2 regions of the Globicatella sanguinis genome follow, and region 2 is predicted to be linked to the other one. Evidence: riboswitches for the same ligand, from Rfam matches in the RefSeq annotation. Region 2 holds a riboswitch; the other holds the start of a gene.

Region 1 (3,973 bases), 340 kb from region 2:
ACATTGCCTTAAGGATGATTTATCAAGTTGCTGGAGCAGTTAAGATACCGATTATTGGAGTAGGTGGCATTAAGACCGTAGATGATGTTCTAGAAATGTATATGGCCGGCGCATCTGCTGTTCAAATCGGGACAGAAAATTATAATCAACCGATGATTTGCCCAACAATTATTAGCCAACTCCCTCAGCGAATGGATGAATTAGGCATTGAAAGCTTAGAGACTCTAATACACGAAGTGTCCGTCGCTCGATTTCACGACGGCCGGTAACAGGCTTAAGTGTCCGTGGTGCAGTTGAACGACAAAAATTCAACTACCATAACTGTCCGTGATGAGCAATCACGCGGGAATTATAACAGACTAAATTTCAGTTTATAGTGAACATGCTTAGTAAGTTAATTGAAAAAACTATCTATATATAATTAAGTGGGAGTGGGCAAGAAGTTGAAAATTAAATAATTTCGCTTCGTCGGCCCACTCCCCAAAATTTCTGTGCCCCACATCATTTGACAAAGAACTTTAAAAATAAAGATCCCATTGACTGCCTTAACAATCAATGGGACCTTAATCACGTGATTTTACCCAAAACCTTAATAATCTGCCGATTATCCTCAATCACTTAACGCGTGATTACGATCTTAACTACTCTTCTATATAAGTCTCATAGTGGTTCATCAAGATTCCGATGAAGGGTCTTTACTTAGTGAACGAAGATGTTGCACTAACCCCTCTCTCTATAAACAACTCAACTAAGTCACACGGTCTTCATTATTAAATAACTTATAATTCCTAATTTATATCATTAAACGATTAAAGATGCAGGAGTTAGTCAAACGTTAAAAAAATTTATTAATAACCTGATGTTTTTACGCGTAAGAGAGGTTGGAATGAACGTGTTAGGAAAATTAATACAATAATACAGCAAAGTGTTTCAGATAGAAACGCTCCCCCATTGACTAGGAATGAGTATACATATGGACTTTGTCCTTCAGGTGCATAAGACCCCCAGAATGATACCCCCGCAATAAAGTGGACGATATAACGAGCTAATGATCCCACTATTGTCGCCATGGAAGCTATCCCCCATTGTTTCACACGATTTGTTGGTTCTTCTTTTAATATTTTTTGCATATAAGGTGCAAAGAAACCAGCGAAACCAATGACTGCAAAAGCGACAAAATATTCAACTACAAATTGTACTAACGTTAATACATACGCATTACCGGTAATGTATTGGAGTAATCCCCATAAAAATCCACCCAAGCAACCTGCCAATGTACCACGACGTAAGGAAAGAATAATAATTGGAATCATCTTGACAGAAACCTTAAAACTCCATGATGGCGAAGGAATCATCAAATCAATAAGTAATGCTAAAGCGGCACAGATAGTAATCTCAATCAACGTTTGTGTCTTAATTTTTGACATAAAAAAACTCCTTTTCTTAACCAACACAAAAAAGGAGTTAAACATCTTGACGCAAGCATTACCTTGATCCAATAAAGGGTATAATCTCAGCCAATATGGCACCCCTTGTTTATGTTGAAATCTATATTTTAATAATGATTCTAACAAAAATAATGAAAAAAGTAAAATTAAAGTTACAAACCAATTACTTTCAACTTTTTATAATTTGGAAGGTTGCAATAGTCATAAAAATTCCTAACAACATTGCAAATGCTAATAGGACTTATTTTCCAAAAGGTAATAGCAGGGAGTGGGCAAGAAAATTAACGACGTTATAAATGGTTTAGATGGCCCGATTTAATTTTTTAGCGATATCCGTTACATTTTTACCGCTATCGTAATAATTTTCTATCCAAATCAATTTTTTCATGGTAAAATGTGTATAAGCCATTTGTGTGTACTCCTTCCTTAGCATGTGATCGTATGTTTAGGATACCATACAAATGGCCTATTTATTTTTCTAGCTTAATTTTACTATTCAAGTATAATAAAAATTTTGATAATATAGACGGAGAAGGAAACGTATATTACTTTAGATAGTAAAAATTGTAAAACGAGATGTCGTGAATGGCATTTTTCTTAATACATCATGTTTTGTATAGCGATTTGCTTGTAAATAGTATAGTGGTTTTTATAAAATAAGAGCTAGGAACTGATTAAACTGATGAAATTTTATAGCCAACATGATGGTGATGTTTAATTATAAAATGGTTTGGCTATCGGAGTCTTTCCTGCTAGCAAAATATCAAAAAAATCATTTGGAGTAGATTGGATAGAGGTTGAGAGATAGCTTGAATTGATTTTAAGGGTTAGAGCATGATGACCAAGTTTATTTTGGTAAAGTTTTGCGATTAATCATTGAAACTCCTTATTCCAAAGATTAACGTTATGACTTCCCGTCTTCACGGCATACAACGAATCAGAGTTTCTCTTGGAGAGGACGAGGCATGGGTTGTTCACCCATATACCCAGAAGGTAAGTAGGTAGCACTTGAATTTAAGGATAGGAAAGGAATGATATTGATGTCACGAGAAACAGAAAATATTTTTAGACAGTTAGAAGTTTTTCTAGACCAACATTTGGATGAATATGAAAATATTGATGAGGCGATTAATGATTATGTCGCTCGTTTTAATGATGGGGTGATTGACGAACTAGAAGATGATACTAGCAGAGCGTTGGAGTTGTTGGATGAAGCAATGGAAAGCGATGATGCTGATGAGCGCTTAGCATTATTAGAAGAGGCCAATCAATTGGAACCAGACAACTTAGATATTTATTGTGCTTTATGTCTTGAACGTTATGATGATATAAGAATCATTACATCTATTGAAGAAAAGACAAAAGAATACTTGAAAACACATCGTCGATTTATCAAAGAAGCTTCTTATGCGGGAGTTGAAAATCGTCCTTATTTTCGTGCCCGCAGATTATTGTTAGATTTTTATAAGGAGCAATTGCTTTTGGGAAAGGCTGAAGACACAGCGAGGGAAATCTTACGATATAATCCGAATGATAATTTGGGTGTTCGTTATAGTTTAATGGCGATTTATGTTCTATCTTTCCAACCTTCAAAAGCGCGGCTCTTTTTCAAAAAAGATTCCATGTATCAAAAGGACGATCAAATGTTATTTTTCTTGGCAGTCAGCTTGATTCTTGAAGGAGACCTTAATTATGCCGAACGGATTATTCAGAAGTTATGGGAGATTAATCCTACAATCACTCAATTTTTCGTAACGGAAAAATTTAACAGTTTCCAGGTTTATGAATCGTTGCCGTTTGAATCTTATCAGTTCAATTCAGAAAGCTCACTTGCGATTGCTTTTAATGAGGTATTGAGTTTATTTCAGCATTCCGTATTTTTATATCGGACTTTCCAAGAAACACTAGAAAAAATTAATCCGGAATATTATGAACAATATTATGCTGAAAAATCAAATGGGATCGCCTTATACAGAGAATCTTATAAATTAGCCGGGACTGGAATCTTTACGAATATTGATAGCAGATATGTTCGTTCGCTATTATCAGAGGGGTTGCGGACATTAGAGGACTTCCAAACTATAACTGAACATGAAGTCTTAGCGATTGAGGGAATCGGAAAAACAACAGTGAAGAAACTAAGAGACAATGGCGTTACTTTTAAAGGAGAATAGAAAATAATGATAAGCTCGTTTGCCGGTGGGTAGACGGGTTATTTTGTTGTCATGAAAGTTCTAAAATTAAATTAGCCACTTAAATTGTGTATCCTCCCCATTTTTATGATTGAAAATAAAGCTGCTAGTTGCGGTTGGGAGGGGAACTATTTTATGGCTTTCAATACAACAGTAGCACTTTACTTAATGGGAGAATCGGGTAAGCTAAATGACTCGACCGAAAATTTAAGCGTAGTGCAAAAAGGTCGGGGAGTGACCCCGCACCCGATTCGACGATTCAGTCAAGTGCTACGGTATAGAAAAAAGTATAGAAAAAAACATCTCAAAACGTTATTATTGTAGTAACCAAAC
Region 2 (3,973 bases):
ACTATTTGCCTACTCTCGCAAATTAATATAATGTTGTATAAGATTGGTTCCTACTGGACAAATTAGCGACCATTTTGACTGCTTAAAACACGCTCATTATCTGTTAAGAACAATTGTTGCATACGATGAAAAGCTGATAATTTGTTAAGTCTTTCGTACAAGACAAAAGCCGCTATCGCTCCCATTACACAAGCACCCATAAAACGTGGTGTATAAATCAGCCAGTGTAAATCCGTTTTGACTCCGGTAAACCAAACCATGACTGGGTAGCTTAATAATGACCCTACGACACCCGTTCCAATAAATTCACCTAGCGCTGCCGCCCAGAAGTTACGTGTCTTCCAATAACCTAATCCCGCAAATAATGCTCCAAAAACAGCACCTGTTAAGGCTAATGGTGGAATACCCATCATTAACATGCGAATAATACCACAGATTAAAGCCATTAAAAAGGTATATAAAGGACTCATAAAACTGGCCGCAATAATGTTAATGACACTCGACATTGGTGCCATCCCTTCAATTCGTAAAATCGGTGATAACACCACGTCTAAGGCAATCATGAGTGATAAAATCATTAGTTTTTGAGTTTGTTTATGTGTATTTATTTGAATCATTCCCTCTCATTATGAATTGTTATTTTTCGTATCGGGTTTCCCAATCTTCACCGTCATAGCACATAGTCCAGAATTGATATTCATAGTAAGACGTTTTAATAATGATTTCTTCTAGACGTTTTAAGGTTGCTTCTGGTAAATCTTTAGCCATCTCGTCCATTAAATTTTTCATATCAGTAGCTAAAGTTTGGAATTCTTTGCCCGCATACATATCGATCCATTGTTGGTAAGGATTGTTTTCAGGACTTTGTTTCGCTAATGCTTCGCCGACATAAGCGTATGACCAAGCACAAGTTAATAAGGCCGTTACCGCATATTCTGCGCCACCCGCTTGGGCATGATTTAACATATAAGAAGTATAGGCTGTATTGGTTGGCCACATTTTTGTTTGTAATAATTCTGCTTCACTAATCCCAAATTGAGCTGAAAATTGACGGTGTAATTCCATCTCCATCTCTAAGGTCCCAAATAATGCTTTTGAAAAACTACGCATCATCGATAAATCGGTCGACTTGGCTACGCCTAGAGCCATTAACTTTGAATACTCAACTAAATAAACATAATCTTGCGTTAACCAACGTTGAAATTTCTCTTTAGCCAGCGTACCTTCTCCTAATCCCTTTACAAATGGGTGTTCTAAATACGATGCCCAAATCGATTCAACTTTTGGATACACACGTTCAGTAAATTTTGTCATGACGCTATTCCTCCTTATATTTTAGAAACAAAAAAATACCCACCTTTAAAGATAAAGTGTGCGCATTAAATCGGCTGCAGTCCAACAAAAATTAAACTAGCTGATTAAATTAAGCACACTTCCCTACGTCAGTATTAACTGAATCAGGTTCAAAGGGTCAATTTCTCTCTCAGCATTTTCATGCTCCCCTAGTGTCACTAATAGACTAGCAAATTAATCTTGGATTGTAAAGGGGGATATGCTTGATTAAATAATGGTCCACTCCCTACCACTATGTCATGAATCAAAGACCAACAAAATCGACATTCTATCTCCATCGCCTGTCTGGTCCACTTAGCGTCGTAATGAAACTTGCTAATTTGGGCATTATTAAACAGAATTGTTAACTTTTTATTACAGCTAGTACTCAGTAACCTGGCTTATATTACTTTTTTTATAAACCATGAATCAAATCCTTTGTTCAACTTATCTGCTTGACATTGACTATCACTTGATTTATTCTAATAGACAGATAGAGTTTCTTTGTGAAATCAAAGGGTCTCTTTTAACAATTGAATCCATTTATTTTAAACTAGGGGAGCCAATGCGCTGAGAGTAGGTTTCTGAAATGTTCCTTGACCCTTGACCTGATGTAGTTAGTACTACCGTAGGGATGTTTACAATTTTGTTTTACTGTACACATTTTGATCAGTCAAGACTCAGTATGCTTTGGGCCGGTTTCTTAGAAACGGGTCTTTTTTTTGAGCAAATGGATAGAAAGGAGTTTTGGATGATTGAAATAAAAAACGTCTCATTTACCTACCCCGACTTTAAAGGCGAGAAGACATTACAAAATGTCAACCTCAACTTTCCTAAAGGTGAATTTATTTCGCTAATCGGTAAAAGCGGCAGTGGTAAGAGTACGCTATTTAAATTACTGACTACGCAATTTCAACCGGATGCAGGTCAAATTCTATTTGATGGACGACCGATTCAATTAGGTGATGTTGGTTATATGCCACAAAAAGATTTATTACTTCCTTGGGCGACCATTTTAGAAAATGTTAGATTAAGTGGCAAACTTGATAAGCAACATCCTGTTTCAAAAGAAAAAGCGTTAGAATGGCTCGATAAGGCGGGTTTAAAAGAGTATGCCTATGCTCTACCGAAAGATCTATCAGGTGGAATGCGTCAGCGCGCCGCTTTCGTACGGACCATTCTGGCCAATAAGCCAGTACTACTGCTCGATGAACCTTTTGGAGCCTTAGACAGTTTTACGCAATATGAAATGCAACAATGGTTATTATCACTGTGGCAAGAATTAAATAAAACGATTGTTTTTATTACGCATAATATTGATGAAGCAGTGCTTTTAAGTAATCGTGTCTATTTATTACAAAACTGGCATAATGGCGACGATACCCAAATCAAAGAGTGGCACATTGATTTGCCACGTCCACGACCGAAAGACATTCGTTATCATGCTCAATTTATTGAGTATAAAAAAGCTTTGGAGGTGGCCATCCATGAATAAACTACGACAGTTAATTCAACGTTACTGGCCTTTCCTATCTGTTTCAGCTGTTCTATTAGTCATTATCGAATGGGCGGTTGCTAGTGAATGGGTACCAAAGTTTATCATTCCGAGACCAAGTGATGTGATTAAAACCATCTTTATCCAAGCCCCACAACTATGGACGCACACTCAAGCAACTTTATTAGAAGTCATCGTAGGCGTAGCCTTTTCAATCGGACTTGGTTTATTGATTGGTATTCTACTCTATTATTCTGATTTTATCGAGCGGGCATTTTATCCTTTTGTCCTGATTTCGCAAACGATCCCGACCATCGCCTTGTCCCCCATCTTTGTACTGTGGTTTGGTTATAGTTTATGGACCAAAGTAGCGATTATCTTTTTGATTACCTTTTTCCCCGTCGTGGTGAGTGTCTTCGATGGCTTAAAACGAACGGATGAAGAGTATCTCGAATTATTCAGAGTGATGGGTGCTTCAAAATGGCTAATGTTTAGCCAATTACAATGGAAATTCGCGCTACCGTCTATCTACTCGGGTTTAAAAATGTCCGTTGTCTATTCTTTAATCGGGGCGGTCATTGGAGAATGGCTCGGTGGCTCTGAAGGGTTAGGTTATTATATTCGTCGAATGTCCAGTAGTATTAAATCTGAAGGCGTGTTTGCCGGTATTTTAGTGCTATCCTTAATTGGTATTCTATTATTTAACCTCGTCGGATTATTAGAAAATCGTTCATTAAAATATTTATATACAGAAAAGAGGAAATAAAAATGAAAAAATTAGTTGTCAGATGCTTAACTTTATTAATGGCCTTAACGGTGTTACCATGGATGCCACAATCAGTGCAAGCCGAAGAAAAGATGGATTTATCCTTAATGTTAGACTGGTATCCAAATGCGAACCATGTTCCAATCTATGTGGCGATTAAAGAAGGTTATTTTGAAGAAGAAGGATTAAACTTAACGATTAATATGCCTGCTGAAGCAGATGATCCAATTAAATTAGCCGGTGCTGGTCAAACGGATATTGCGGTGAGTTATCCAGCGGTATTAATGCAAGCAGTAGCTGAAGGTATTCCAGCGAAAGCCATCGGTTCATTAGTGCAACAACGTTTAGATGCTGTCATGTACAAAAAAGAGTCTGGTATT

What was found. Region 2 has a riboswitch for thiamine pyrophosphate ahead of tenA (thiaminase II). Riboswitches for the same ligand answer to the same signal wherever they lie in the genome.
Region 1: it holds a riboswitch for thiamine pyrophosphate, as region 2 does, so the genes downstream of both, thiT (energy-coupled thiamine transporter ThiT) here and tenA (thiaminase II) in region 2, are expected to answer to the same signal.

What each region holds. Positions count from the first base shown of each region.
Region 1 covers NZ_CP126962.1:1,215,698-1,219,670, reverse strand. The annotation lists gene CYJ72_RS05290 (dihydroorotate dehydrogenase) at 1-269, shown strand, start outside; gene thiT (energy-coupled thiamine transporter ThiT) at 849-1,427, opposite strand; TPP riboswitch at 1,455-1,543, opposite strand; partial or broken gene CYJ72_RS11660 (IS30 family transposase) at 1,753-1,857, opposite strand; gene CYJ72_RS05280 (helix-hairpin-helix domain-containing protein) at 2,489-3,622, shown strand; gene CYJ72_RS05275 (hypothetical protein) at 3,776-3,964, shown strand.
Region 2 covers NZ_CP126962.1:875,604-879,576, forward strand. The annotation lists gene thiW (energy coupling factor transporter S component ThiW) at 63-617, opposite strand; gene tenA (thiaminase II) at 637-1,314, opposite strand; TPP riboswitch at 1,418-1,514, opposite strand; TPP riboswitch at 1,878-1,984, shown strand; gene CYJ72_RS03710 (ABC transporter ATP-binding protein) at 2,084-2,827, shown strand; gene CYJ72_RS03715 (ABC transporter permease) at 2,820-3,593, shown strand; gene CYJ72_RS03720 (ABC transporter substrate-binding protein) at 3,596-3,973, shown strand, end outside.